One region of the Aminobacter sp. P9b genome, then DNA from elsewhere that is predicted to be linked to it. Evidence: riboswitches for the same ligand, from Rfam matches in the RefSeq annotation. Region 1 holds a riboswitch; each other region holds the start of a gene.
What was found. Region 1 has a riboswitch for cobalamin ahead of WHT83_RS19270 (DUF1636 family protein). Riboswitches for the same ligand answer to the same signal wherever they lie in the genome.

Region 1 (7,269 bases):
CGTTTTTCGCGCGGCGTCTCGCGCAGCCTGAGGTGTGCTGAGATGCGGCGGGCGACCTGTTCGACGCGGTCGGGCTCGGGCCGGTTGGCGAAGGCGCGGAAGCCGAGTGCCGGGTCGACCTCGCTTTCTGCCTTGAAGGAGATGGCGCCGGCGAGGATGCGGCCGTCCAATTCCGGCATCACCACATGCATGGCGAGATCGGCAGGCGCCAGCCCGCGCAGGCTGCCTGCCCAGGCTTCGCGGCGTGTGGTGGCAACGATGACCTGGAACACCGGCACGCCGGCGCGGTCGAACAGCGTTTCCGTGCCCGGCTCGGCGCCGGCGGCGAAAGCGGTGGCGGTGACGATGGCTGCGGGGGTCAGCTGCGCCAAAGCCGTCTCGACGAAGGCAAGCGATTCCCTGTCCTTCAGGCTCGACACGAAGATCGGGGCGGGGCGGACGCCTTGCGCGCGCAGCGCCTCGACCAGCGCGTCGATGGGTGCGACGTCGGCGGCAAGAAGCATCGAGCGGTAGAAGAGGATGGGGATGATGGGAGTGCTGGAAGTATCCTGCTCTTTCGCACCCCCCTCTGACCTGCCGGACATCTCCCCCCTAAGGGGGGAGATTGGCCAACCTTTAGCCTTGTCGCCGGTTGGCGGCGTTGCAGAATTCGTGCGGAGGTCAGTAAAAGCTGATCTCCCCCATAGCGGGGGAGATGTCCGGCAGGACAGAGGGGGGCGCGAAGGATCGCCAACATTTCCGGCCAAAAAGGCTTCCAGATCACTGAGGATGCCACGCGCCGGATCGTAGAATCCCGCCTTCGGCACTGCAATCGGCGCCGCGGCAGTGCTCTTGGCACCCGCCAGCCCAGCCAACCGGGCGACGAGCGCCTTCATGTTCTCAGGGCCGCCCTCGCGGAAGTAGCCGAGCAGCGCGTCGAGTTCTGTTCGGGGCAGCGTCGACGCCTCGATCAGCCGCAAATCCTCGTCGTGGCTTTCGCCCGGCAGCAGTGCCAGCGCGATACCCCTTTCACGGGCCACCGCCGCAAGCCGGTCGCAGCCGTATCGCCACCAGTCGTGGCCGCCGAGGATGCGGACGAGGATGACCTTGGCGTGGCTTGCGACACTGTCGATCCAGAGGTCGACCGACATCGGGTGCCGGAGGTCGCGCAGGCTGGCGAGCCGCATCGACGGCAGGTTTGCCGCATCCGCCTTCCAGGCGTTGGCGAGGCCCGCCAGGTCGCTGTCGGTGAAGGACAGCGCCACCACATCCGCAGGCTTCTGCCCGAGGTCGACCGGCTCGATCAAATCGTCGAGCGAGGTGGATGTGGTGGTGAGGATGTGCATCCAGGCTGTCCGGTTCAGCCGACCAGGATACGCTCGATGGCCGGGCGGTCGAGGCCCTTGAGGCCGATGACGACCAGGCGCGAACGGCGGTCGTCGGCGGCGGTCCAGGCGCGGTCATAGTAGTGGTTGACGCGCGGGCCGACGGCCTGGACCAGCAGGCGCATCGGCTTGCCGCCAACGTCGACGAAGCCCTTCACGCGCAGCACGTTCTCTTCCTCGGCGGCGGTGGCGACGCGCTTCGCCAGCTCATCCGGATTGGCGATCGAGGGAATCTCGATGACGAAGGTGTCGAAGTCGTCGTGCTCGTGGTCGAAGGCGCCATCGTGGTGGGTCTTGCGGTTTTCGATGTCGTCCTCGACGGCGAGGCCGAGGCCGAGCAGCACCGAGGGGTCGACCTTGCCGTGCGCCGACGGCACGATCTTGACCGCGCGTGCCAGGTGCTCGCCGACGATGGCGGTGGCGCGAGCGTGACCGGCTTCGTCGAGCAGGTCGCTCTTGGACAGGATGATGAGGTCGGCGCAGGCGACCTGATCCTCGAATACCTCCTCGACCGGGTCGTCGTGGTCGAGCGAATCATCGGCGCGGCGCTGGGCGGCGAGCGCCTCCATATCGGAGGCCACCTTGCCGGCGGCGAGGGCCGGACCGTCGACCACGGCGATGACGCCGTCGACGGTGACACGGCTTTTCACGCTCGGCCACTGGAAGGCCTGGACCAGCGGCTTGGGCAGCGCCAGGCCCGAGGTTTCGATCAGGATGTGGTCGACCTTCGGCGAAAGCGATAGGATCTGGTCGAGGGCGGGCACGAAGTCGTCGGCGACGGTGCAGCAGATGCAGCCATTGGCCAGTTCGACGATGTTTTCTTCGGGACAAGCCTCAACGCCGCAGCCCTTCAGAATCTCGCCGTCAATGCCGACATCGCCGAACTCGTTGACGATGATGGCGAGGCGCTTGCCCTTGGAGTTCTCGAGGATGTTGCGCAGCAGGGTGGTCTTGCCGGCGCCGAGAAAGCCGGTGACGACGGTGCAGGGAACGCGTTCGACGGAGGCGGTCATTTGTCTTCCTTGATAAGGGCGAGGGGAGGAATGCGCGCGACGAGGCCGCGCTTGAGGCTGTCGGGCCGGCCGCGCCAGGGGATGAGGCCGTCGGTCGAGGTGGCGAAAAGCTTTGCGCCGGTGACGAGGTCTTCGCCCGACGTCGTGCTGAGGTCGCCGAAGACGTAACTCCATGCGCCGTCGCGGATCAGTGCTGCGCTCAGGCGTCGCTTGCAGTTGCCGAGGCATTCGACAGTGAGGACGTTGATGCCTTCGCTGGCCGCAGTTCGGCGGGCGGATTCGGCAAGTCTTTCTCCTGCGCGCGGATGGGCGTCCGACCCGGTTTCGTCGCGGCAGGAGGAGCAGACGAGGATGGTCACTTCAGCGGAGCGCGCGTCGTCGGCAGCATCGCAGGATGCGTCCAGAATTTCGACCGAGAGATTGCCGTCGAGTTCCAAAATACCAGGCTCCTTGCCTGGGACACCCGCCAGGCGATCGGATCAATGTTTGAGACGGCAGGTCTCCTGGCTCGCGAGTCGTCGCCTTCGCACCGCCTTCCCGGGAGGACATCCCAGTGGTTACCGGCCTTGGCTCGTCGCTTACAGTTGCGGGGACAGCCGCGGATTAGGCGCATATGCGCCGCACCGCATTCCCTCTTAGCCTCCGCCGTTGCGGGCGAAGGACCGTCTGTCGGCGATTTAGGCTTTCGCGTGGGGTGGAGTCAACGCAATGGAACGACCAACAATGTCGCTCAGATCAGGTCCGAGGTCGCCGGCAGGTGTCACCTCGATGCGTTCGAGGCCGAGCCAGTCGCGCATCTGCTTCAGTTCTTCGTGGAGTTCGCTTGCCGTGTCCGCCGGCGCGCAAGGCTCGGCATAGGCGGCATGGACACGCAACACGCCCGCCGGACGGTCGGCCTTGAGGTCGACGCGGGCGACGATGCGCTCGCCAAGCAGGAAGGGCAGAACGTAGTAGCCGTACTGGCGCTTCTCCGCCGGCGTGTAGATCTCGATGCGATAGCGGAAGTCGAAAAGCTGCTCGGCGCGCGTGCGCTCGAACACAAGCGGGTCGAAGGGGGCGAGGAGGGCGCGTGCGTGGACCTTGCGCGGGATGCGGGCCTCGGCATGGAGATAGGCCTGTCGATCCCAGCCCTCGACACGCACGGGAATCAGTTCGCCCATCTCGACCAGTTCTTCGAGGCGGCCCTTCATGTCGGCAGGCGACAGGCGGAAATAGTCGCGCAGGCAGATCGCGGTCGCCACGCCATGGGCGCGTGCCGAGATGCGCAGCAGTTCGCGATGCGCATCAGTCGGAGCCGGGATCGGAAGTGCGTGGATGTCCGAAGGCAGGACGCGTTCGGGCAGATCGTAAAGGCGCTCGAAGCCACGGCGCGAATGGGTGGTGATGCGGCCGGCCCAGAACAGCCATTCGAATGCATGTTTCTCCTGGCTCCAGCCCCACCAGCCGCCGGAACCCTTGGCGCCTTCGATGTCGGACGCGGCGATCGGACCGCGGTCGACAACCTGGCGAAAGATCTCTTCTATGTAGGGCCTGTTCGCACGGCCGAACTTGGAAAGCCCGCCATACATCCCGTCCTCGGCCCGCGCCATGCGCCAGCGCAAAAGCGGAAAGGTCTCCAACGGCAGCAGGGAAGCTTCATGCGCCCAGTACTCGAAGAGCATGCGCTTCTTTGGCTGCATGGCATCGTCGAGCAGCGCCATGGGGTAGGGGCCGAGGCGCGAATAGAGCGGCATGTAGTGGGCGCGCACGACGGCGCTGACCGAGTCGATCTGCAGCAGGCCGATGCGCCCGAGCACGCGTTGCAGGTGGCGGCGGGTGATCGCGCCGGTGGGGCGCGGATCGGCAAATCCCTGGGCCGCGAGTGCAATGCGGCGGGCGGTGGGAAGCGAGAGTTTTTCCTTCATTGCGGCAAGCTATCGCAGTCTCCGGATGAGTGACGCAAGGGCATCAGAATCGGTCTTTGCTGCAAATGCTAGCAGAACCGCGGTTCCGGTCTTGTCAGGAGTGTAAACTTGAGTAAAAGACGAAGGAAATCAAACAGGAGCCACACGCGCAGGATTTTGGTCCAGTGGTGGGCTTTGCCCCGTTTTGGACAAGGTTGGGCTTGCTTCGCCCGACCGGCTGCGCTAACCGTCGCCGCATTGCAGCACGACCGTTTCGTCAGGGCAGGCGAGAATTCGTCGCGCTTCCGGAAACGGACACCGTGCTGTAAATCTGGTGGATAGGCCACCAACGGAATTCGCAGCATGAACGCTCTCTTGAGTTCGTATCTGCCCATCGTCATCTTCATCGGTGTGGCGCTACTCGTCGGCATCGCCCTTATCGTGGCGCCCTTCCTTGTCGCCTACCGAAATCCGGACCCGGAGAAGCTTTCTGCCTACGAGTGCGGCTTCAACTCGTTCGACGATGCGCGCATGAAGTTCGACATTCGCTTCTACCTGGTCTCCATCCTGTTCATCATCTTCGATCTCGAAGTGGCGTTCCTGTTCCCGTGGGCGGTGTCCTTCGGCGAGATCGGCATGCTGGGCTTCTGGTCGATGATGATCTTCCTGGCCGTGCTGACCATCGGCTTTGTCTATGAGTGGAAAAAGGGAGCGCTGGAATGGGATTGAACGAAGCCTCCGGCACCCTGATCGCGCCGAAGCCGAAAGGCATCATCGATCCCAACACCGGCAAGCTCATCGGTTCCGACGACGCCTTCTTCGGCGACCTGAACAATGAGCTTTCGGACAAGGGTTTCATCGTCACGTCGTCCGAAGCGCTGATCACCTGGGCGCGCACCGGCTCGCTGATGTGGATGACCTTCGGTCTGGCGTGCTGCGCGGTCGAGATGATGCACATCTCGATGCCGCGCTATGATGCCGAGCGCTTCGGCATCGCGCCGCGCGCCTCGCCGCGCCAGTCGGACGTGATGATCGTCGCCGGCACGCTGACCAACAAGATGGCGCCCGCCTTGCGCAAGGTCTACGACCAGATGCCAGAGCCGCGCTACGTCATCTCGATGGGCTCGTGCGCCAATGGCGGCGGCTACTATCACTATTCCTATTCGGTGGTGCGCGGCTGCGATCGCGTCGTGCCCGTCGACATCTACGTGCCCGGTTGTCCTCCGACCGCCGAAGCACTTCTCTACGGCATCCTTCTTCTCCAGAAGAAGATTCGCCGCACCGGCACGATCGAGCGGTGATCCCAGATGAGTGAAGCCCTGAACGACCTTGCCGCTTACATCGCGGAAAAGCTCGATGCGGACATCGAAGAAAGCGTTGTCGCCTATGGCGAGCTGACGCTGACGGTGAAGGCCGCCGACATCGTCGACGTGATGACCTTCCTGCGCAGCGACGTGCAGTGCCAGTTCGTCTCCTTCATCGATGCCGCAGGTGTCGACTATCCGCAGCGCCGCAAGCGTTTCGACGTCGTCTACCACCTGCTGTCGCCGCGCCAGAACCTGCGCATCCGCGTCAAGATCAGCACGGACGAGGACACGCCGGTGCCATCGATCACGTCGGTGTTTCCCGGCGCGGACTGGTTCGAGCGCGAAGCCTACGACATGTACGGCATCCTGTTTTCGGGCCACCCCGACCTGCGCCGCCTCCTGACCGACTACGGTTTCGAGGGACATCCGCTGCGCAAGGACTTCCCGCTCACCGGCTTTGTCGAGGTTCGCTACGACGACGAGCAGAAGCGCGTCGTCTATGAGCCGGTCGAGCTCAAGCAGGAATTCCGCAATTTCGACTTTTTGTCTCCCTGGGAAGGCACCGAATACGTGCTGCCGGGCGACGAAAAAGCCAAGACGAATTGAGGCGCCGAAATGGCTGAAACCTCCGTCCGCAATTTCAACATCAACTTCGGTCCGCAGCATCCGGCGGCGCACGGCGTGCTGCGCCTGGTGCTCGAGCTCGACGGCGAAGTCGTCGACCGCGTCGATCCGCATATCGGCCTGCTGCATCGCGGCACCGAAAAGCTGATCGAGCAGAAGACCTATCTGCAGGCGATCCCTTATTTCGACCGGCTCGATTATGTCGCGCCGATGAACCAGGAACATGCGTTCTCGCTGGCCGTCGAGCGCCTGCTCGGCATCGATGTGCCGAAGCGTGGCCAGATCATCCGCGTGCTCTATTCCGAGATCGGCCGCATCCTGTCGCACCTGCTCAACGTCACCACGCAGGCGATGGACGTCGGCGCGCTGACCCCGCCGCTGTGGGGCTTCGAAGAGCGCGAAAAGCTGATGGTGTTTTACGAGCGGGCCTGCGGCGCGCGCATGCACGCAGCCTACTTCCGGCCGGGCGGCGTCCACCAGGACCTGCCGCAAAAACTGGTCGAAGACATCGGCAAGTGGATCGATCCGTTCCTGCAGACGGTGAAGAACCTCGACGATCTGCTCACGCCGAACCGCATCTTCAAGCAGCGCAACGTCGACATCGGCGTGGTGTCGCTCGATGACGCCTGGGCCTGGGGTTTTTCGGGCGTGATGGTGCGCGGTTCGGGCGCTGCCTGGGACCTGCGCAAGAGCCAGCCCTACGAGTGCTATTCGGAGATGGAATTCGACATTCCGATCGGCAAGAACGGCGACTGCTACGACCGTTATCTCATCCGCATGGAAGAGATGCGCCAGTCGGCAAGCATCATGCGCCAGTGTGTCGATCTGCTGCTTGGCAAGGAAAGCGTCGGTCCTGTTTCGAACATGGACGGCAAGGTGGTCCCGCCGAAGCGCCAGGCGATGAAGCGCTCGATGGAATCCTTGATCCATCACTTCAAGCTCTACACCGAAGGCTACCGCGTGCCGGCCGGCGAGGTCTATGCGGCCGTCGAGGCGCCGAAGGGCGAGTTCGGTGTGTTCCTCGTCGCCGACGGCACCAACAAACCATACCGCTGCAAGCTGCGCGCGCCGGGCTTCG
Region 2 (7,269 bases), 560 kb from region 1:
GAAGAAGCGCACGATATGCGGGATCATCAGGCCGACGAATGCGATTGCGCCGGAATAGGCGACGGCACATCCGGTCAACAGCGCGCAGACGACAAACACATTGAGCCGAAATCGCCGGGCCGGGATGCCGAGCGCAGTGGCGCTCTCGTCGCCGAGCGTCATGGCGTTCAGGTTGCGCGTCTGCGTCATCAGCCAGGCGCCGCCCACAAGGAGGGCTGCAAGCGGGTAGGGCAGGTGGCTCCACTGCGCCAGGCCGAGCCCGCCGAGCATCCAGAAGATTGCGACATGGGCGGCCTTGGGATCGCCGATGAAGATCAACAAATTGCCGGCGGCGCTGATGATGAAGCTCACCGCCACGCCGGCGAGGATCAGCTGGCCGGCCGACTGCACCCGTGCCAAATTGGCGATCGCCAGCACCAGCGCTGTCGCCGCCAGCGCTCCGGCAAAGGCGAACACCGGCACCGTGATGGCGCCGAAGATCATGCCGGCGTGGATCAGCGCCATGATCGCGCCGAAGGCAGCGCCGGACGAGACGCCGAGCAGATGCGGGTCGGCGAGCGGGTTGCGCGTCACCGATTGCAGCGCCGCACCCACCAGCGCCAGCGAGGCGCCGACGGCCGCGCCCAGGATGACGCGTGGGGCGCGCACGTCCCAGACGATATTCTCGCGGCCGCTGGACCAGGCCACCTCGACGCTTCCCGGCACCAGCTTGTTGGCGATCACGCCCCACACGGTCTCAAGAGGGATCGCGACCGGACCAACGCCGACAGCGATGACCATGGCGGCGACGAGCAGTATGACCAGCCCCGGGATCAGGGCCGGCATGGCATGGATCAGGGCGTGCCTTGGCCCCGCGACGAGGTGGCGGTGCGACACGGTCAGTCGGCCCGCAAGGCGGCGGCCAGCCGCTTGATGGCGGCGATGTTGCGCGGACCTGGCGTCGCCTCGATGTATTCGAGTACGAAGAAGCTGTTGTTCTTGACCGCGGTTATGTCCTTGAAGGCCGGGTTGGAGCGCATGAACTCGATCTTCTGCTCGGCGGTGACCTCGCCATAGTTGACGATCACCACCATGTCGGGGTTGCGGTCGATGACCGGCTCCCAGCCGATCTCGACCCAGCTCGACTCGACGTCGTCGGAGATGTTCTTGCCGCCGGCGGCCTCGATGATCGCTGTCGGCATGGCGTAGCGGCCGGCGGTGAAGGGTTTCTGCTCGCCGGAATCATAGAGGAACACGCTGACCGGCCTGTCCAGCTTGGGCAGCGACGCCTGGAAATCGGCGAGCTCCTTCTCGTAGCCTGCCACCAGCGCTTCCGCCTTTTCGCGCACGCCGAAGATCGCGCCGAGATTGAGCAGGTCGGCATACATGTCCTGAAGTGACGACTTGTCCTTCTTCATGATGTGGATGCAGCTCTCGGTCAGCTCGTAGACCGGGATTTTGAAGGGGGTGAGCGTGTCGGGGGTGACGTCGCCGCCGACCTTCATGCCGTAGTTCCAGCCGGCGAAAAACAGGTCGGCATCGGCACCCAGCAGCACTTCCTTGGTGACGTATTTCGGCGCGAGCTCCGGCAGTTCGCCGACGCCCTTGCGCAGGTTCTCGTCCAGCGTCTTCCAGCCAGAAATGCCGGAATAGCCGGCCATGCGGTCAGCCAAACCGAGCACCAGCATCATCTCGGTCAGGTTGACGTCGTGGGAGACAGCCCTTTTGGGCGCGGCCTCGAAAGTCACGTCGCGGTTGCAGCTCTTGACGGTGGCGGGGAAGCCGCTGGCAGCGGCGGAAGCACAGGTGGCGAGCAGGGCGGCGGCGATGATGGGCAGGCGCATTGGGGCTCCTTGAGTTGTTGTCAGCGTTCGAGGTGGAAGGAAAAGCGCGGGCGACCGGTGATGGGATGGTCGTCGAGGATCGCACCGACGGAAAAGCTCAAGCGGATGCGTTCGGGCGTCAGGATGTCTGCCGGCCTGCCGCAAGCAACCGCGCGGCCTGCGTCCATCACCAGCACGCGGTCGGCATGGGCGGAGGCCAGCGCCAGATCGTGCAGGGAGACGATGACGGTGCAGCCGAGATTGCCGAGCAGCTCCAGAACTTCAAGCTGGTGGCGGATGTCGAGATGGTTGGTCGGCTCGTCGAGGATCAGCAGATCGGGCCGCTGCACCAGCGCGCGGGCAATCATCACGCGCTGCTTCTCGCCGCCGGACAGCGAGTTGAAGTCGCGCGCGGCGAGCGCGGTCAGGCCGAGCAATGCAAGCGCTGCCTCGACCTGGTCGTAGTCCTGATCGCCGGTGCGAATGCCGGTTGCGTGCGGGGTCAGCCCCAGCTCGACGATCTCGGCCACGGTCAGCCCGAAGTCGGAGGCGCTTTCCTGCAGCACGGTGGCGATGCGGCGGGCGCAGTCACGCGGCTTCATCGTCCAGATGTCGGTGCCGTCGAGCCGGACCGTTCCCGAGACCGGTCTGTGGTAGCGGTAGAGGCAGCGCAGCAGGCTCGATTTGCCGGCGCCATTGGGGCCGACGATGGCGAGCATTTCGCCAGGCGCGACGGCAAGGCTCACTGGTTCGAGAATAGGCCGGGAACCGCGAGGCCCCCAACTGACGCCGTCGAGTTCGAGCAGTGTCGGGGTGGTGCCTACGAGGCGGCTAGCGGTGTGGACGCGATCGAGCATGCCCTGTCTCCGCAGTCAGGCGGAGGTGGCAGAACGATCCGGTGAGCGCGCCGGTACGGAAAAAGGCAGTCGCAACCATCATCATCTCCGCGGCACACCCCGGCCGGTTGAGTTAATCGGATGATGGCAGGTCTCCTGGCTTGCGGGTGATCACTCCTCGGAGCCTTCCCGGCCGTTTGGCCAGTGGCATTTTCCGATTTGCTATCCGCTCACAGTTGCGGGGGCAGCCACGGTTTCGCGTCAGGGACGTCTCACCGTGTTCCCATTTAATCCGCTGCCCGAGTCAGGCAGCAGGAACCATCAATGAGGTGGCTACAGCAGCTGCGAAGTGCTGACAATCGCTAAAGCGTCATGCCGCCTGCTGAATTGCGTCACGCCGGTCGAGCGCGAAGGAAAACAGCGCGACGCCGAAGGCGGACAGTGCGATCGCCGCGCCGACGAGAGGCAGGTCGGCATAGCTGACGCCCATCGAGATCGCGGCACCGCCGGCCCAGGCGCCGGCGGCATTGCCGGCGTTGAAGGCGCCCTGGTTGAGCGTCGCTGCAAGGTTCGGCGCTTCCGAGGCGGTTTCGACGACCCGCATCTGCATCGGCGGCACGATGACGAAGGTCATCACGCCCCAGAGGAAGATAAGCAGGATCGCGGCGGGCGCCGAATAGCCGAGTTGGGCCAAGGCGACGTGGATCGCGGCCATCACCACCAGCGCGCCGATGGCAGTCGGCATCAGCTTCCAGTCGGCCAGCTTGCCGCCGATGATGTTGCCGATGGTCATGCCGCCGCCGAAGAGGAGCAGGATCCAGGTGACCGATGCAACCGACACGCCGGTGACGTCGGTCAGGATCGGCTTGATGTAGGTGAAGACGGCAAACAGGCTGCCCGAGGCGAGCGCCGAGATGATCATGGCGAGCCACACCTGCAGCTTGCCGAGCACCTTGACCTCGCTGGCCACGCCACCCTTGCCGGGAGGGGCGACGCCCGCCGGCACCAGGAAGGCGATGGCCGCGACCGAGATCAGGCCGATGGCGACGACGGCGAAGAAGGTCATGCGCCAGCCGAAGGCCTCGCCCAGTGCCGTGCCGCCGGGCACGCCGAGGATGTTGGCGAGCGTCAGGCCGGCAAACATCAGGGCAATGGCGCTGGCGCGCTTGTTGGCCGGCACCAGGCTTGCCGCCACCACCGAGCCGATGCCGAAGAAGGCGCCGTGGCCGAAGGCGGTGATGACGCGGGCGATCATCAGCGTCCAGTAGGTCGGGGCGATGGCGCAGAGCAGGTTGCCGAGTACGAACATCATCGCAAGCCCGATCAACACCGGCTTGCGCGGCAGTTTTGCCGTGCCCACGGCAATGATGGGGGCGCCGATGACCACGCCGAGGGCGTAGCCGGTGACGAGCAGGCCGGCGGCCGGGATCGACACGCCGAGGTCGGCCGCGACCTCGGGCAACAGGCCCATGATCACGAATTCGGTGGTGCCGATGCAAAAGGATGCAACGGCCAGGGCGAGGATCGGCAAGGGCATGTCGGACTCGGGGGAGGCTGAAACGATTTAGGTCTACAGTTTCCTCAAGTCGCTCGCGGCACAAGCGATGTTGGTGCATTGCAGCAATGCGTGCTGTGCATGGCAGCCATTCGCTGGCAGCAAGCCGGCTTACATCAGGACTGCTGTGTCAGGTCGCGGCGGAGGAACTCGTAGAGCCGCTCGACCGCGGAATTGCCGGTCTGCGGGTTGCGCAGGATGCCAATCTCCATCTCGGGCAGCGGCGGCAGGCCCTCGGCTTCGCCGATGACGCGCAGTCTGGGCGGCACGCTGCGCTGGGCGAGGCCGGCGACGGCCAATCCCGCCTGAACCACGGCGATGAGCCCGAGCAGGCTGGCGCTGGAGTAGGTGCAGCGGAACGATCGGTCGGCCGCACCCAGCACCTGCAGCACGCTCTTACGCGCGACGCAGCCCGGCTCGAACAGGGCGACGGGCAGGGGATCGATCTCCCAGGCGACATGGTTGGGCGAGGCGACCCAGACAAGCCGCTCGCGCTGCAGCACCTCGATCGCCTGCTCGGGGCCGCGGGTAATGATGGCGAGGTCGAGCCGTCCGTCGGCGAAGGTCTTCACCAGCGAGGTCGACTGCTCGCAGATCAGTTCCACGTTGACCAGCGGGTGGGCGGCAGCAAAGCGCGACAGGACCGGCGGCAGCAGGAAGGCGGCGTAGTCGTCGGGCACGCCGAGCCGCACGCTGCCGGCCTCCTCGGGACGGGTGACGCTGGCCCAGGCTTCGTCGGACAACTTCAGCAGCCGGCGGGCATAGACCAGAAGCTCCTCGCCGATGGCGTTGGGCAGGACCGCACGCGGGCCGCGGACCAGAAGCTGCTTGCCGACAGTCTGTTCCAGCCGCTGCATCTGCATGCTGATCGCCGATTGGCTGCGCCCGACCCGTGAGGCGGCATGGGAAAAGCTGCCGCTGTCGGCAACGGCGACAAACGTTCTGAGCAGATCGAGGTCGAGCGGCAAAGCCATGGCGGTATCAGTATTTCGAATAGGGTTTGCCAAATCTATTCGTTTGAATGAAATCGTCAATGCGGGCTTGCTTGATCATCGCCAAGGAAGACCAGCATGATCAACGCTTCCCGCTTTCCCGCCCTCAACCTCGCCGTCGCCATGGCGATTGCCGGCACCGTCGGCGCCTTCGTCACGGAGGCCGGCGTCGACCCGGTCACGACAGTGTTCTGGCGCTGCCTGTTCGGCTCGCTGTTCCTCGGCACCTGGTGCCTCGTGCGCGGTTACCTGCCTGATCGCTCGCTGTCCTGGGGCCGCCTCGGACGCGCTGCGCTTTGCGGCGTTTGCATGGTGTTGAGCTGGACGGCGTTCTTCGCGGGCTTCGCCAAGACCTCGATCGCCGTGATGACCATCGTCTACCACATCCAGCCGTTCTTCGTGGTGCTGATCGGGGTGCTGTTTCTCAAGGAGCGCATCACCGCCGACCAGGTCGCCTGGATGGCGGCTGCCTTCTTCGGCGTCGTGCTGGCCAGCGGCCTCGTCGTCTCGGACAATCCGGTCACGACGACCTGGATGATCGGCATCGCCATAGCGCTCGGCGGCGCCTTCCTCTACGCGGTGGTGACGATCCTGGCCAAGGGCCTGGGCGAGCAGCGGCCGGAGGTCACGGTGTTGTGCCAGACGGCGGTCGGCGTGGTCATGCTCGCGCCCTTCGCCAATTTCGCCAGTGACATCGCGCCCGCCTCATGGGGCTGGCTGGCCGGCATCGGGGTGCTGCACACCGGCATTGCCTATGTGATGATGTTTTCGTCTTATCCCAGGCTGACGACGCCGGTCATCGGCGTGCTCACCTTCATCTATCCGGTCGTCGCCATCATCATCGACTGGGCGATCTACGCTCATCCTATCGGCTTGGCGCAAGGCGTTGGCATGGCGCTCATTGCGGTTGCGACGCTCGGCGTCAAGCTTGGCTGGCGCCTGCCGATCAGGCGTGCCTCCACAGCCTTCGTCGGCCAGAAATGAAGAAGGGGCGCCTGGGCGCCCCTTCCCGGTATCGATGCCGTCAGAACTCAGTTCGTCTTGGGCAGCTTGTAGGCGACCACATAGTCGCCGCGATCGGGCGACTGGCGGGCGCCGCCGGCCGAGATGACGACATATTGCGCACCGGTCTCAGGCGACACGTAGGTCATCGGCGTGGCCTGGGCGCCGACTGGCAGGCGGCCCTTCCACAATTCCTCGCCGGTCTCCACGTCGATCGCGCGCAGGTAGTAGTCCTGAGTGCCGGCGTAGAAGACGAGGCCGCCCGAGGTGGCAACGGGGCCACCGAGCGTCGGCATGCCGATCGGGATCTGCATCCCGGTCTTCATGCCGAGGGGGCCGGTGTCCTCGAGGGTACCGGCCGGAACCTGCCAGACGAGCGTACGCGACTCGAGGTCGACCGCGCTGATCGTGCCGTAGGGCGGCTGGTGGCAGGGAACGCCGAGCGGCGACATGAAGCCGTTCTTCAACGCGCCGTAGGGCGTGCCCTTCTGCTGCGACAGGCCGTCATGCGCTGCCGAGCCGCCATAGTTGTCGGCCTCCTCGCGGGCGATGAGCTGCACGAACTGCGGCATGCGGATGTCGTTGACGATCAAGAGGCCACGGGCTTCGTCGATCGCCGCACTGCCCCAGTTCATGCCGCCATAGTAGCCCGGGTAGATCAGGCTGCGGTCGGTCCTCGGCGGCGTGAACTCGCCGTCATAGCGCAGCTTCTTGAACTCGATGCGGCAATAAAGCTGGTCGTAGGGCGTCGCGCCCCACATGCGCGCCTCGGTGAACGGCTCGGTGCCGATCGAAGGCATGCCGACCGAATAGGGTTGGGTCGGCGCGGTCCAGTCGCCTTCCATCGCGCCCTGCGGCACGGCACGTTCCTCGACTTCGGCTATCGGCTTGCCGTCGCGGCGGTCGAGCATGAAGATCTGGCCGCGCTTGGTCAGCTGGATCAGGGCAGGGGTCTTGCCACCCTTGCCGTCGGGCACGTCATAGAGTGCCGGCTGGGCGGGAACGTCATAGTCCCAGATGTCGTGGTGCACGGTCTGGAACTTCCAGCGCTCCTTGCCGGTGTCCATGTCGAGGGCGACGAC
Region 3 (7,269 bases), 800 kb from region 1:
TCACCCTGCGCCAGCAATTGACCAAGCGCGACGGCAGGCCGAATGTCGCGCTGTCGGACTTCGTAGCCCCTCTCGACAGCGGCAAGGCCGACTATGTCGGCGGCTTCGTGGTGACCGCCGGCATCGAGGAGGTGGCGATCGCCGAGCGCTTCGAGCGCGCCAATGACGACTATTCCTCGATCATGGTCAAGGCGCTGGCCGACCGCTTCGCCGAGGCTTTCGCCGAGCGCATGCACGAGTGCGTCCGCAAGGAGTTCTGGGGGTATGCGACGGACGAAAGCCTGTCGGGCGACGAGCTGATCGGCGAGGCCTATCACGGCATCCGCCCGGCGCCCGGCTATCCGGCGCAGCCCGACCACACCGAAAAGACGACCTTGTTCCGCCTGCTCGACGCCGAGAACAATGCCGGCGTGACTTTGACGGAAAGCATGGCGATGTGGCCGGGCTCGTCGGTCTCGGGCCTCTATCTCTCGCATCCGGAAAGCTATTATTTCGGTGTCGCCAAGGTCGAGCGCGACCAGGTCGAGGACTATGCCAAGCGCAAGGGCATGTCGGTTGCAGAGACGGAGCGCTGGCTGGCACCGATCCTCAACTATGTGCCTGCCGCCTTCGCCGAGGCGGCGGAATAGTCGGAGCAGCTTTAGGCGCTTGACTTGTCGATGCGCGCCTATAGCTTGCCGCGTGGTTATGGTTCTCCCGCCTCTCGGCGGGAGCTAAGAGGGAATTCGGTAGAAGCCGAAGCTGCCCCGCAACTGTGAGCGGTCAGGGCATGGTCCCGAAAAGTGGTTTCCGCTTTTCGGAAACGATCATGCCCAATGGTGAATAGCCACATTGCCCACCACGTCACTGGCATGAAGCCGGGAAGACGGGCGATGAAGCAACGACCCGCGAGCCAGGAGACCTGCCTGACCAAGTGAGGTTCCGTGGGCGGGGTGTACCACAGGAGCGCGGGTTGAAACGGTAGCCATCCGGCACCGGCTTTGGCCTGCGTTGCCGCAATCCCGCTACGGCTGGTCAGGGATTGCAGGTGTCGAACTCAAGCGAAAACAACTCCGCGCCGCAAAGGCATGTGCTGCTGGTCGCCAAGTCGGCCTTTGCCGCTGCGCCCTACAGGCAGATGCAGCAACTCGCCGGCCTTGCGGCCACGCTTCCCGGCGTCGCCGGTGCCAGCTTCGGCTTCACAGAGCAGGGCACGCCGTCGCTGCGAGAGGCGCTCGGAGCCCTGCGTGAGGCCGGTGCCTCCGACATTCTCATCCTGCCGCTGATGCTGCCGATCGAGCCGAGCTTCACCGCCTGGCTCACCAAGTCGCTGCGCCGCTGGCAGGCCGAGGATGGCGCGCCATGGCCCAATGTCCGCATCGCACAGGGCCTCGCCGACAGTGCGCTCCTGCCGGCGCTGATGGCCGGGCTTGTCGAAACCGCAGAAGTGGCTGCTCCCGTTCCGCCTGCCGAAAAGCTGGTGCCGGAGGGGTCGCTGATCCCGGCACAGAAACGTCGCGTGCTGGTCTGCCAGGGCGGCCCGTGCAACGCCGCCGGCGCCGATCTCATGTGGGGTCACCTGCGCAACCAGCAGGACCGCCAGAAGCTGCGCGTCAGCGGCGACGGCACCATGAGCTGCAAGTCGACCTGCCTCGGCCCCTGCAACCTCGCCCCCGTCATCCAGGTCTTTCCCGAGGGGACCTATTATGGCGGCGTCACCGAGGCCGCCATAGACCGCATCGTTGCCGAGCACCTGCTCGGCGGCCGTGTGGTCGATGAGTTTGCCTACGAGCCAACCGGTCGCAAGCAGACGCTGCGCGCTGCCGCTCCTGTCAAACCCTCGCTGGCCAAATCCTAGCGGGACGTTCGTCAGGCCATTTCGTGCGTGGCGCGGCCCAAGCCGTGGCGCGCCTGTCGCGTCTCGCGCGGAAGCTCGCCGAATTCATGCCTGTATTCGGCGGCGAAGCGGCCGAAGTGGGTGAAGCCCCATTTCAGAGCGACATCGGTGACGGTGGCTTCGCTCGCCACCAGGTCGAAGCGGGCGCGGCGCATGCGTTCGCGCGTCAGCGCGCGCAGCGGCGAGATGCCGAAGGCATTCCTGTAGGCAAGTTGCAGCGTCCGGGGCGCGACACCGGCGGCGCCGGCGATCTCGTGCAGCCCGATGGGCAAGGCGGCATGGGCGCGGATGAACTCCTCGGCGCGCTTGAGATGGCGAGGTGCCGCACCTTGCCTCCGGTCGTCGAAGAACAGGCTCATGTTGCTGGGCTGGCTGCGCAGGAACAGTTCCAGGAGGTGCTGCTCGTACAGAACGTTCTGGATGCCCGATCCCGCTGAAGCCGTCTTCCTCTCCGCGGCCTGGAACAGTGAGTTGGCGAGGCGCCGCCACGCCTGCATCTCGGGCCTCGAAAAATCCACCAGCGGATCGAAGATCAGCGGCCCCGGTATGTCGCGGTCGAGCAGGCGCATGGCAAAGGCGTGCAGCGGCGCCTTGCGCACCTGGATGAGCAGTTGCGCGCAGCCCTGCCACCACTTCATCCTCGTCGCCAGGTCGGCGTTGAGCACGGAGGCGATGCTGCGGTTTGTGATGAATTCGCGCGAGCCGTTGCGGACGGTCGCCGTGCCCGAAACCGGCATCTGGATCAGATAGAAGTCGCCAAGTTCGCCGGGGTCGATCAGCACGTCGGCGCCATAGCTGATGTAATTCAGCGAGATCATCTCGCCGGGGGCATGATTGTGTGTGACACGAAAAGATTTTCGATCACCGATGATGTCCAGTCGGTGATTGCAGAACTTCTGGGCGACCCGCTCCCTGGCGCAGTCGAGATCGTTCGACTGAAACAAGACATGATCGGAAAGCGGTACCCTTCGAACGGACGCCTCTTCCATCAGCATCCGGCCAGACTAGCACCGATCATCCGGCTGCCAACGAAAATGAACGGCAATGCATCCACCCTGCTGCATTTTTGCGTTTTCTGGATAGTCGCCGCGCATTCCGGCTAGTTCATTGACGATGTCTGCAGCACTCTTCGGGGTGGAACAAATGAAAGGGCCGCCATGGGCAGGTCCTTCGAACAGAGGGAGCTTATGATGAGCAAGGAACTCGCCAAGGGCATTACGCGCAAGGGCGACGGCTATGCCGGCAAGACCTGGAATATCCTTGGACAGGTCTATTTTCCGAAGGCGGTTTGCGATGCCACCTTCGCCTTCGAGACCAACAGCGAGCCGGGCCAGTTCGTGCCCGTGCACGTCCATCCGACTCAGGAAGAGTTCATCCTCGTGCAGGAAGGCGAACTCGATCTCAAGCTCGACGGCGAATGGGTCAAGGCCAAGGCCGGCGACCTGGTACGCATGCCCAGAGGCATCCCGCACGGCTACTTCAACAAGTCGGACAAGCCGACCAAGGCACTGTTCTGGGTGTCGCCGGCGGGCATGCTGGAAGAGCTGTTCAACAAGCTCGACAACCTCGCCGACCCGGCCGAGGTGGTGAAGGTCTCGGCCCAGCACGAGGTCAACTTCCTGCCGCCGGAAGCCAACGACTAAGCCACCGGATCACACGCCGCTGACCGTCCTGGCGCACGCGACATCCGTCGCGTGCGAGGGCGAGCCTGCGTCCTGGCTGACAAGGAAAAGCAAATGGTCGACAAGAAGAAAGTCTGCGTCATCGGCGCGGGCGTGAGCGGGCTCGCGGCTGCTCATGCCTTCAGGCAACGCGGTCACGAGGTGCACATCGTCGAGCGCGGCAATGATCTGGGCGGGGTCTGGGAGCCGTCGCGCTCCTATCCCGAGGTGCAGACGCAAAGCCCGAAGGATCTCTATCGCTACACCTCGATGCCGATGCCGGACGACTATCCGGAATGGCCCAAGGGCACGCAGGTCCACGCCTATCTCAGGACCTATGCCGAGCGGAACGGGCTGGTGCCGCTCATCCGCTACGGCACCAAGGTCGTTTCCATGCAGCGGCGGCAAGGGGCCAAGGGCTGGAGCCTCGAGCTTGCCAGGGACGGCAACGCGGTCAGCGAAGATTTTGACTTCGTTGCGGTCTGCACCGGCAATTTCAGCGAAAAACGCGAGCTCGTACATCCGGGCCAGGATGATTTTACCGCAGCCGGCGGCCAGGTGCTTCATTCCTCGGAATACACCGATTCCGCAACCGTGAAGGGCAAGCGCGTCGTCGTGCTCGGCTTCTCGAAATCCGCCACCGACATCGCCGTCAATGCGGTCAATTCAGGCGCTGCCGACGTCAGCATCGTCTATCTCGAGCCGGTCTGGCGCATACCGTACTTCATCGGCGGGCTGATCAATTTCAAGCGCATCCTCTATGTCCGCGCCCAGGAGGTGATGTTCCCGAACTGGGACCAGCCGCTGCTGGCGCGGCTCGCGCACACTGTCGCCAAGCCGTTCGTCTGGGCCAACTGGCGGGCGCTGGAAAGCCTGCTCTCGATCCAGCTCAAGTTGAAGAAGACAGGGCTCAGGCCGACGAAGCCGATCGAAACCACGATCAACTGTTCGGTCCCGATCGTCACGCCGGGTTTCTTCGACATGGTGGCGGACGGACGCATCAAGGCGATCCAGGGCACCATCTCCGGCTACGAGCAGGGTACGGTGATTCTGTCGGGCGGCGAGCGGGTGGCGGCCGACATGGCTATCCTCGCGGTCGGCTGGAAATCCGGCGTGCCTTTCCTGCCGCAGGAATACCAGCGTAAGCTGGTCGAGCCGGACGGGCAGTACAGGCTCTACCGGGTCATCGCCAATCCCGACCTGCCCGACATGGGCTTCGTTGGTTTCAATTCGTCATTCTGCACGGTGCTGAGCGCCGAGCTGGCCGGTAACTGGCTGGTGCGCTACGCCGACGGCATGCTGGGCCGCCAGCCTTCGAGACAGGAAATGAACGACAACATCGAGATGATGCTGCACTGGAAGCGCAACGAGCGCCCGGCGGCGGGCGTCTATGGCGGCCTGTGCGTGGCGCCTTATCATTTCAAGCATTTCGACGAACTGCTGGCCGACATCGGCGCCAAGAAACGGCGGCGCCATGCGCTGGCCGAGAATTTCGCGCCGCCTAATGCCGATGCCTATGCGGGCTACCTGGCAAGCGCGCCGGACTATCGCGCGGCGTAGACCAGGAAAGGACCGCGCGGCTGCCGTAGTCGTCGATCGTAGTCGTATGGCCACGGGCGTCGTACTGCGGTTCGAATTTATCTCACGATATCAGGGAGTTCGGATGGTGGGCGTGACAGGGATTGAACCTGTGACCCCTGCAATGTCAATGCAGTGCTCTCCCGCTGAGCTACACGCCCATCCGATGGGGGCGGATACACCATTTTTGATCCGGCGCGTCAATAGCGTGTTTGGCGGAAAAATGCGCCGGATCATCAATTCCCTAGACGACGCTAGGGAAACGCCTCAGGCGGCGTGCAGCATCTTCTCGACCTCGTTGACGAGATCGCGCAGATGGAAGGGTTTCGACAGCACCTTGGCGTCGCGCGGTGCCTTCGAATCAGGGTTGAGCGCGACCGCGGCAAAGCCGGTGATGAACATCACCTTGAGATCGGGATCGATCTCGGTGGCGCGGCGCGCCAGCTCGATGCCGTCCATCTCCGGCATGACGATGTCGGTCAGCAGCAGCGAAAAGGGTTCCTCGCGCAGCCGCTCGTAAGCGCTCGCGCCATTGTCGAAGTCGCTCACCTGGTAGCCGGCGCGTTCCAGCGCCTTGACCAGGAAGCGGCGCATATCGTCGTCGTCTTCTGCCAGAAGAATGCGTGCCATCAGTTTCCCGTCCGAATTAGCGGTCGAAGCCGCCCCCCATCAGGGGCTTCGTTAACCATCTTGTATATGAGTTCGGGACGGTAAACATCAAGTGAATGCGCTGCCGGATTGGTGACGCAAAGGCACGATCGGGGCGGCTTTTCCACATTTCGAATGCTGGACACCGGCGGCCGCAGGTGGCACCTTCGAACAATGAGTGAGTGCATTTCGCAGGTCCGTCAACAAAGATGACGCCAGCCGAAGATTTCTCGGTGCTGCCGCCGTTCGAAGTCAGGACGAGCGCAGAGCAGCGCGTGCCGTTCGTGTTCAACTCGCCGCATAGCGGGCGGTGCTATCCCGAACGCTTCCTCGCCATGACCCGGCTCGATTCGACGTCCATCCGGCGCTCCGAGGATTGCTACGTCGACGAGTTGTTCGGTGCTGCCGTCGCACTCGGCGCACCCATGCTGACGGCACATTTTCCGCGCGCCTATCTCGATGTGAACCGCGAGCCGTGGGAGCTCGACCCCAGGATGTTCGCGGAACCTGTGCCGCCTTTCGCCAACGTCCGCTCGGCCCGAGTCGCCGGCGGGCTCGGTACCGTGCCGAAGCTGGTGGGCGAGGGGCTGGACATCTATCCGGGCCGGTTGCCGCTGTCGGAGGCGGTCGACCGCATCGAATGCGTCTACAAACCCTACCACGAGACGCTGAAGCGGCTGGTCACGCGCACCCATGCGCGGTTCGGCTATGCCGTGCTGGTGGACTGCCATTCGATGCCGGCTTCGGTCCGCATCGGCGACAGCGGCATGCGGCCGGACTTCATCGTCGGCGACCGTTTCGGCACCTCGGCCGCGTCGGAGCTTTCCGAACGGGCCATCGGGCTATTGGCGGCGATGGGTTACACCGTGGCGCACAATAAACCTTATGCCGGCGGTTTCATCACCGAACATTACGGCCGGCCGGCGCGCAAGCTGCATGCGCTGCAGATCGAGATCAATCGCGGGCTCTACATGGACGAGCGCACGTTCCAGAAATCGGCAGGCTTTTATGCTCTGGCCGACGATCTGGCGCGGTTTTCCGCCGATCTGATGGCGGTTCCGGATCATCATTTCCTCGACCTGCCGCTGGCTGCGGAGTAGCACCGCAGGCCGAGCAGGTTAAAAAAAGACCGCTCCGGAGAGCGGTCGAAGTCTAGGGAGGAAACGCCCAAGGAGGGCATGGACAGGAAACCCTGTCCGAAGTCGAGATTATTGTGCGCTGCACAAAAGTCAAGGCGCCTTGGGATTCTTTAAATCAAGTTGATGTGGTTATTGCCGGCGAGGGCCGCGGCGTGTCATCCACGCAACAGTCAGAGATGGGGTGAATGATGGTCGACGCCGAATTCATGCGACGGATCGCACGTGCTGCCGCAGCCGAAACGCTGCCGCGCTTCCGCCGGCAGGGTGCAGTGGCAAACAAGCTTGCCGGCGGTTTCGATCCCGTCACCGAGGCCGACCAGGAGGCCGAACGCGCCATCCGCGCGCTGATCAACGCCGAGTTCCCCGG
Region 4 (7,269 bases), 780 kb from region 1:
CGCCTGAACGCGGCCTCGGACTGGGACAACCACTCGGCGACCATCGACGCCTACGGCATTTTCCGCAAATCCGTCTCGGGCCAGGAGGTCAAGGACACCGAAGCCGGCATCGACGGCCGCCTGCAGCTCGACTTTGCCGACGATATCCGCGCCATAGCCTCCCTCGGCTACGACATCCGCCCGGAATCGGCGAGTTCGCCGGTGGTGATCGTCGACACCGCCTCGCGCCCGGTGCGCCACACCATCGACGGCAGCGTCGGCCTGGAGAAGGATGTCGGTAAATTCCGCTTCGCCGTGACAGGCGAAGCCACCAGGGAAAGTTACGGCGACGCCGAATTGTCGGACGGCACTACGCTTTCGCAGGAAGACAGGAACTCTACGCTCTATGCCGGGCGTTTCCGTGCCGGCTACGAGATTTCGCCGGCGCTGACGCCCTTCGGCGAAATCGAATATGGCCGCCGCGTCCACGACCTCCGGTTCGACACCGCCGGCTTCGAGCGCTCCTCCAACCGCATCGGCGCCCGTGCCGGCGTCGAACTCGACATGGGCGAAAAATTCGGCGGCGAGATTTCCGCAGGCTGGCTCTCCGAGGATTTCGACGACGACCGGCTGGAAACCATCTCCGCGGCGACGATCGCCGCGGATCTCCGCTGGTCGCCGATGCGCGGCACCATCGTCGCGCTCAACGGAACCACCCTGGTCGAAGGCTCGACGACACCGGGCGAAAGCGGCTCGGTGCTCTATTCCGGTCGCCTCAGCGTCGAACGCCAGATCCGCGCCAACCTCACCGGCTTTGCCGCGGCCGGCATGGGCTGGCGAGACTATGCCGGCAGGGACGACCATGAACTGAGGCTGAGCGCCGAGGCGGGCCTGACCTGGTGGCTCAACCGCTATGCCGGCCTCACCGGCAGGCTACGCCACGAAACCTTCGACAGCACCTTGTCCGGCCGCGACAGCAAGACCAACAGCGTCTTCGTCGGGCTGAGGGTGCAGCGCTAGGGGTGCCCCTCCTTGCGGGAGACGCAGCCCAAAATCCTCATGGTAAGTGGTGAGCCTGTCGAACCACAGGTTTGGGTAGCCAACAGCGAGCCCAAAGCGGACCTGACGCATCGGCGCAGTCCGTCTCGAGGTCAAGCAGGAGCGTACGTCAACCTGATCACGTCCTCGCCAATTGGATCGCTGGCCACAAGGCGGAGCCGGGGCCGCGGGCCGGCGAAGAATGGCTTGCCGCGACCGAGCACGACGGGGTGGAGGTAGATGCGATACTCATCAACAAGACCAAGGTCGGTTAGGCTTCGTGCCAAGTCTGGTCCGCCAACTTGAATCTCCCCGACGATCTGAGCCTTGAGCCCACGTATCGTCGCCTCGATGTCATTGTCGACAAGCGTGGCGTTGGGGCCGACTGACTTCAAAGAGCGCGACACGACCCACTTCGGCTGGCTCCGCCAGGCAGCCGCAAAGTCGCGCCTCGCCGCGTCCCACTCGGGATGATCCTCGTCCCAATAGCGCATGACCTCGTACAAATGGCGACCGTACACGCTACCCACCTGGTCGCGCGCCTGCTCGATGAAGTGATGGAAAAGCGTTGGGCTTGGCCCAAACGCCATGTGGTCGACGTAGCCGTCCAAGGACTGGTTCATTCCAAAAACGAGCTTCGCCATGATGCAAATCCTCCGCCCCAGCTCTTTTAGAATAGCTTGAACCGACGGTGCGTAGAAGCGGGCGATCGCTCTACACGCACTCGCCAAAGGGAATCCCATGCGGACTCTTGCGAAAGCACTCCCTGCAAACTGTCAGTCCCGACCTCGCGAGCGAGGAACGAGCGTCGGGAATCTATGCCGAGACGCGAAAGAAGCCAGACGCGGACGAGAACCGACAAGGGGGCATCGAGGTCCGCCGTCACCAGCCACGTCAAGCCGCGGTTCGACCAGCGCACAGGCCAGTGACGGTTTCTTTCAACCCGCTCTCGCCATCGCCGCCAAAGATCTCGCTCATGACCAGTTCCGCAAGCGGCAGCCGGCTGCCCCAGCCATGCCGTTCGAGATCAGGCCGCAGCGCAAACTCGCTGACCCGGCCGACGCAGAGATAGGCGACGGGCACGACATGTTCGGGAATGGCTAGCACCTGCTTGAGCGCCTCGCGGTCGATGATGCTGACCCAGCCGACACCGACGCCTTCGGCCCGCGCCGCCAGCCAGAAATTCTGCACCGCGCAGACGGTGCTGTAGAGGTCCATTTCGGGATTGTGCCATCGCCCCAGCGGCGAGTTCTGCGAGCGGCTGCGGTCGCAGGTGACCACGAGATTGAGCGGGCTCTCGCAGATGCCCTCGAGCTTGAGCTTGCGGTACAGCGCCTGCCGCTCCTCGGCGATATGGGGCAGTTCCTGCTGGCGTGCGGCCAGGAACAGGTCGCGGACCTTCTGCCTGCGCTGAAGATCGCGGATGACAATGAAGTTCCACGGCTGCATGAAACCCACCGACGGCGCGTGATGGGCTGCCATCAGCAGGCGCGCCAGTACCTCGTCGTCGAGCGGGTCGGGCAGGAAATGGCTACGCACGTCGCGCCTCGTGAAGATGGCGCGGTAGACGGCATCCTGCGCTGCCGTGTCGAAACAGCCTGAACTGGCATGGGTATGGTCGGCCGGCATCGCGTGTCCCCTGGCGAGCAATCGGTTTCCGCCGCTTGACCATGCGATGGACGATTTCTGCCGGGCCGGTCTTCTGGCTCGAGTTCAACCCGCCTTCGGCGCCTTCCCGTTCAACGAACAGTGGCTTTTGCCGATGCGGTCCCTCTTACAGCGTTGGGCACGCCACGGATTTTCACCGTGTTCCCGATTCTCCCGCATCGCTGCGGGCACCTGGCAGGAGATGTCTACACGGCACTGACGCCGATGGCCATCGCCCCGCGCGTCCAAACCTGGCGCGCGGGCGACATCTGAAGCGAAGTCAGCGACCCGGCTTCATCTCGTTGAGCAGGCCCTCGATGACACCCGCCATGCGCTCGTTGATATCCGTGCGCGACAGCGCAAAGGCGACGTTGGCCTCGACGAATCCTTCCGGTGAGCCGCAATCGAAGGTGCGGCCACGATAGTGGTAGCCGTAGAAGGACTGCTGCTTCTCGAGCTTGAGCATCGCATCGGTAAGCTGGATCTCGTCGCCGGCGCCGCGCTCCTGCTTGGCCAGGATGTCGAAGATCTCCGGCTGCAGGATGTAACGGCCGTTGATGAAGAGGTTCGAAGGCGCCGTCCCCTGCTTCGGCTTTTCCACCATGCCTTCGATCTCGAAGCCGGTGTGGACAGCCTTGCCCTTGCCGACGATGCCATATTTGTGCGCCTCGGCAGGGTCGCATTCCTGCACGGCGATGATGTTGTTGCCGGTCTCGGCATAGAGCTCGACCATCTCGCGCATGCAGCTCTTTTCCGACTGCATGATCATGTCGGGCAGAAGCAATGCGAAGGGCTCGTCGCCGACCAGCTCGCGCGCGCACCACACCGCATGGCCAAGGCCGAGCGGCACCTGCTGGCGGGTGAACGAGGTCTGGCCAGGGCCTGGCTGCAGGCGCTGCAGGCGCTCCAGCTGCTCGTTCTTGCCGCGCTGTACCAGCGTGTCATAAAGTTCGAACTGGACGTCGAAATGATCTTCGATAACTGCCTTGTTGCGGCCGGTGACGAAGATGAAGTGTTCAATTCCCGCCTCGCGTGCCTCATCGACCACGTATTGGATCACTGGGCGATCGACGACCGTCAGCATTTCCTTGGGAATCGACTTGGTGGCAGGCAGAAAACGCGTGCCGAGGCCCGCGACCGGAAAAACTGCCTTGCGAACTCTTTTCATTGCTTGGTCATCCGATGGAAGATTGCGAGTATCGGGCAGGGATACTGCCACACCCGAATTGATGAATACTGAATGCGTTCACATATTCGCCGGCAGCGGACAAGAGCAGCGATCACGCGATCTTGATTGTCCTAGCCAGTCGGGAAACAATCGCCAAAGCCGCTTTTCGTTCCCCAAGGGGGCTATGGTAAACTGATTGATAACCGGCATCGGCGATGAATCGTATTTCTGATCTCTCCAAGGAGGAAAGAATGCCCCTTCGCAAGACCGCCAAAGGCCTCGCCAGCGCCGCTGCAATCGCCGGCCTTTCGCTGGCGTTGATGCTGCCTGCCGGCCCAGCGGCGGCCGAAGCCGGCTTCCAGCGCTGGGTGGCGAGCTTCCGCTCAGTCGCCGCAGACAACGGGATTTCCGGCTCGACCTACGACCGCGCCTTTCGCGGCGTGACCTCGGCCGACCCCGAAGTGCTGGAAAAGGCCCGCTTCCAGCCCGAATTCACCGCGCCCGTCTGGGATTATTTCGACAATCGCGTCCATGACCAATCGATTACGGTCGGCCGCGAGATGGCCCGCAAGTGGAAGCCGTGGCTCGACCGTATCGAGGCCAGTTATGGCGTCGACCGCTACATCCTGCTTGCCATCTGGTCGATGGAATCGAACTACGGCGAGATTCTCAAGAACGACAAGGTGATGCGCAATGTCGTGCGCTCGCTCTCGACGCTCGCCTATGGCGACCAGCGGCGCGCGAAGTTCGCCCGGACCCAGCTGATCGCGGCGCTCAAGATCCTTCAGCGCGGCGACATCGACGAAAGCCACCTGGTGGGCTCGTGGGCCGGCGCCATGGGCCACACCCAGTTCATCCCGACCAGTTACCAGGCCTATGCCGTCGACGCCGATGGCAACGGCAAGCGTGACATCTGGAACTCGATACCCGACGCGCTCGCCACCGCCGCCAACCTGTTGAAGAAGAACGGCTGGCAGGGTGGCAAGACCTGGGGCTACGAGGTCGTGCTGCCTGAGGGCCGCAAGTTCCCGACCGGCTCTCTGACGCTCGACAAGTGGGCTTCGCTCGGCGTCGAACGCGCCAATGGCAAGGCCTTCAAGCGCGGCTCGGATGTGGCAACCCTCAAAGTGCCGGACGGCCGCGGCGGTCCAGCCTTCCTGATGACCAAGAATTTTTCGGTCATCAAGCGCTACAACAACGCCGACAAATATGCTTTGGCCGTAGGCCTTCTTGCCGACGAAATCGCCGGCTATGGCGGTCTGGTCCAGGACTGGAAGCGCCCCTTCACCAAGCTCAGCTTCGAAGAGAAGCAGGAGTTGCAGAAGCGGCTGTCGGCGCATGGCTATTACGACGGCAAGGCGGACGGCAAGATCGGCGAGGGTTCGCGCTCGGCGATCAAGTCTTTCCAGGCACAGCTGGGCTTGACGCAGGACGGCCATCCGAGCATGGAAGTGCTCAAATGGCTGAGGCGGAATTAGCAATCGGAGGTTGCTGTTGGCATCGTCGCGTCTTTCGAGAAAACTCGCTCTGCGCCTGACGATGCCGCTGGTCGCGGTGGCGGTCGCGTTGACCGCCATTGCGAGCACGATGCCCTCCCCGGCCATTGCCCAGGAAGGCATCTTGCGGCGCTGGTCGCTGCGCGACCTGTTCATGCCGCGCCGCGAGCCGCGCGTTGACCCGTACATCCTTGAGCAGCCGCAGGGCCAGCCGCGCAAGAAGATCCGCAAGACGCCACGCAAGCCGAAGGCAACTGTCGGCAATGTGAGCCGTCCTGCCGAGCCCGCCGTGCCTGTGATCGAGAAGGCATCCGACGCACGTGTCGTGCTGGTCATCGGCGACTTCCTCGGGGGCGGTCTTGCCGAAGGACTGGGCACCGTCTTTGCCGAGAACGCCAAGATCCGCGTTATCGACAGGACCAATGGGTCGTCGGGCTTCGTGCGCGAGGACCACTACAACTGGCCCGAGCAGGCCAAGGCACTGATCGAACAGGAAAAGCCGGCCGCTGTCATCGTCATGATGGGTTCCAACGACCGCCAGCAGATGCGGGTCGCCGACAATCGCGAGCCTCCGATGAGCCCGGGCTGGACCAAGGAATACACCGCGCGCACCGAAAAGCTCGCCAAGGCCATCGCCGAGACCAAGGTTCCGTTCCTGTGGGTCGGCATGCCGGCGTTCAAATCGTCGAAGATGAGCACCGACATGCTGGCCTTCAACGACATCTACCGTGCCGCGACCGAGGCCGCCGGCAGCGAGTTCGTCGATGTCTGGGACGGTTTCGTCGATGAGAACGGCGCTTTCGTCACCTCGGGACCCGACATCAACGGCCAGCCGGTGCGGCTGCGTTCCGACGACGGCATCAACGTCACCCGCGCCGGCAAGCGCAAGCTCGCCTTCTTTGCCGAAAAGCCGCTCAACAAGCTGCTCGGCATCACACCGCAAGGGACGGAGACCGTCGTTCCGGCGAGCCTGCCGCAGGCGACCCCCGGCGAGCTCAACGTGCCGGTCAACATCGACCGCACCGTGCCGGTCTCGCTTTCCGATCCCGAGCTCGATGGCGGCACCGAGTTGATGGGCGCGCAGGCGGCACCCAAAGGCGATCCGCGCTCGCCCGGCGAGAAGCTCGCCGTGCAGGGAATAGCGCCTGCGGCTCCGCCTGGACGCGCCGATGATTTCTCCTGGCCGCCCAAGCCGCTGCCGACAGCGCAGGGCACTGAAACGACGACCGCGATCAAGCGGTAGGCTTGCAAATCCCCAGATATGAAAAAGGCGCCTCGCGGCGCCTTTTTGTTTCGGCCGAACCGTCGTCAGCGTGGCAGGACGCTCGAGCCCATCAGCGCCAGGTCGATCGACTGCGCGGCCTGGCGACCTTCGCGGATCGCCCAGACGACCAGCGACTGGCCGCGGCGCACGTCGCCGGCGACATAGAGCTTGTCGACATTGGTCTTGTAGTCCTGCTCGTTGGCCGAAACGTTGGTCGAACGGCGGCTGTCGGTGGCGATGTCGAGCTTGCCTTCAAGTTCCTTGACCAGGCCGCCGGAAATCGGACCGGCAAAGCCGATGGCGATGAAGGCGAGATCGGCGCGGATGACGAACTCGGTACCGGGGATCGGCTTACGCTTGTCGTCGACTTCGCAGCACTTGACGCCGGTCAGCTGGCCTTCCTCGCCGATGAACTCCAGCGTCGCCACCTGGAACTCGCGCTGCGCGCCTTCGGCCTGCGACGACGAGGTGCGCATCTTGGTCGCCCAATAGGGCCACACGGCGAGCTTGTTTTCCTTTTCCGGCGGCTGCGGCCGGATGTCGAGCTGGGTGACGCGGACCGCGCCCTGGCGGAACGCCGTGCCGACGCAGTCGGATGCGGTGTCGCCGCCACCGACGACGACGACGTGCTGGCCGCCAGCGACAATCGGCTCGGACGGCCAGGCAACCGACTGGAT

Region 2: another riboswitch for cobalamin. It lies ahead of WHT83_RS22085 (ABC transporter ATP-binding protein); the one in region 1 lies ahead of WHT83_RS19270 (DUF1636 family protein).
Region 3: another riboswitch for cobalamin. It lies ahead of WHT83_RS23210 ((2Fe-2S) ferredoxin domain-containing protein); the one in region 1 lies ahead of WHT83_RS19270 (DUF1636 family protein).
Region 4: another riboswitch for cobalamin. It lies ahead of bluB (5,6-dimethylbenzimidazole synthase); the one in region 1 lies ahead of WHT83_RS19270 (DUF1636 family protein).

The regions. Positions count from the first base shown of each region.
Region 1 is NZ_CP150082.1:3,905,058-3,912,326, reverse strand. It holds gene WHT83_RS19280 (cobaltochelatase subunit CobN) at 1-1,325, opposite strand, end outside; gene cobW (cobalamin biosynthesis protein CobW) at 1,340-2,377, opposite strand; gene WHT83_RS19270 (DUF1636 family protein) at 2,374-2,784, opposite strand; cobalamin riboswitch at 2,853-3,059, opposite strand; gene WHT83_RS19265 (winged helix-turn-helix domain-containing protein) at 3,055-4,281, opposite strand; gene WHT83_RS19260 (NADH-quinone oxidoreductase subunit A) at 4,624-4,989, shown strand; gene WHT83_RS19255 (NADH-quinone oxidoreductase subunit B family protein) at 4,980-5,561, shown strand; gene WHT83_RS19250 (NADH-quinone oxidoreductase subunit C) at 5,568-6,173, shown strand; gene WHT83_RS19245 (NADH-quinone oxidoreductase subunit D) at 6,183-7,269, shown strand, end outside.
Region 2 is NZ_CP150082.1:4,468,701-4,475,969, reverse strand. It holds gene WHT83_RS22095 (FecCD family ABC transporter permease) at 1-825, opposite strand, end outside; gene WHT83_RS22090 (ABC transporter substrate-binding protein) at 879-1,823, opposite strand; gene WHT83_RS22085 (ABC transporter ATP-binding protein) at 1,844-2,659, opposite strand; cobalamin riboswitch at 2,767-2,976, opposite strand; gene WHT83_RS22080 (MFS transporter) at 3,009-4,175, opposite strand; gene WHT83_RS22075 (LysR substrate-binding domain-containing protein) at 4,310-5,167, opposite strand; gene WHT83_RS22070 (DMT family transporter) at 5,264-6,169, shown strand; gene WHT83_RS22065 (membrane-bound PQQ-dependent dehydrogenase, glucose/quinate/shikimate family) at 6,217-7,269, opposite strand, start outside.
Region 3 is NZ_CP150082.1:4,703,037-4,710,305, reverse strand. It holds gene metH (methionine synthase) at 1-629, shown strand, start outside; cobalamin riboswitch at 672-924, shown strand; gene WHT83_RS23210 ((2Fe-2S) ferredoxin domain-containing protein) at 1,028-1,837, shown strand; gene WHT83_RS23205 (AraC family transcriptional regulator) at 1,849-2,820, opposite strand; gene WHT83_RS23200 (cupin domain-containing protein) at 3,067-3,519, shown strand; partial or broken gene WHT83_RS23195 (flavin-containing monooxygenase) at 3,532-5,097, shown strand; tRNA gene WHT83_RS23190 (tRNA-Val) at 5,202-5,276, opposite strand; gene cpdR (cell cycle two-component system response regulator CpdR) at 5,383-5,745, opposite strand; gene WHT83_RS23180 (N-formylglutamate amidohydrolase) at 5,973-6,863, shown strand; gene hisN (histidinol-phosphatase) at 7,088-7,269, shown strand, end outside.
Region 4 is NZ_CP150082.1:4,684,276-4,691,544, forward strand. It holds gene WHT83_RS23110 (outer membrane beta-barrel protein) at 1-999, shown strand, start outside; gene WHT83_RS23115 (dihydrofolate reductase family protein) at 1,131-1,661, opposite strand; gene bluB (5,6-dimethylbenzimidazole synthase) at 1,912-2,646, opposite strand; cobalamin riboswitch at 2,692-2,875, opposite strand; gene galU (UTP--glucose-1-phosphate uridylyltransferase GalU) at 2,945-3,832, opposite strand; gene WHT83_RS23130 (lytic murein transglycosylase) at 4,084-5,310, shown strand; gene WHT83_RS23135 (DUF459 domain-containing protein) at 5,327-6,571, shown strand; gene WHT83_RS23140 (glutamate synthase subunit beta) at 6,637-7,269, opposite strand, start outside.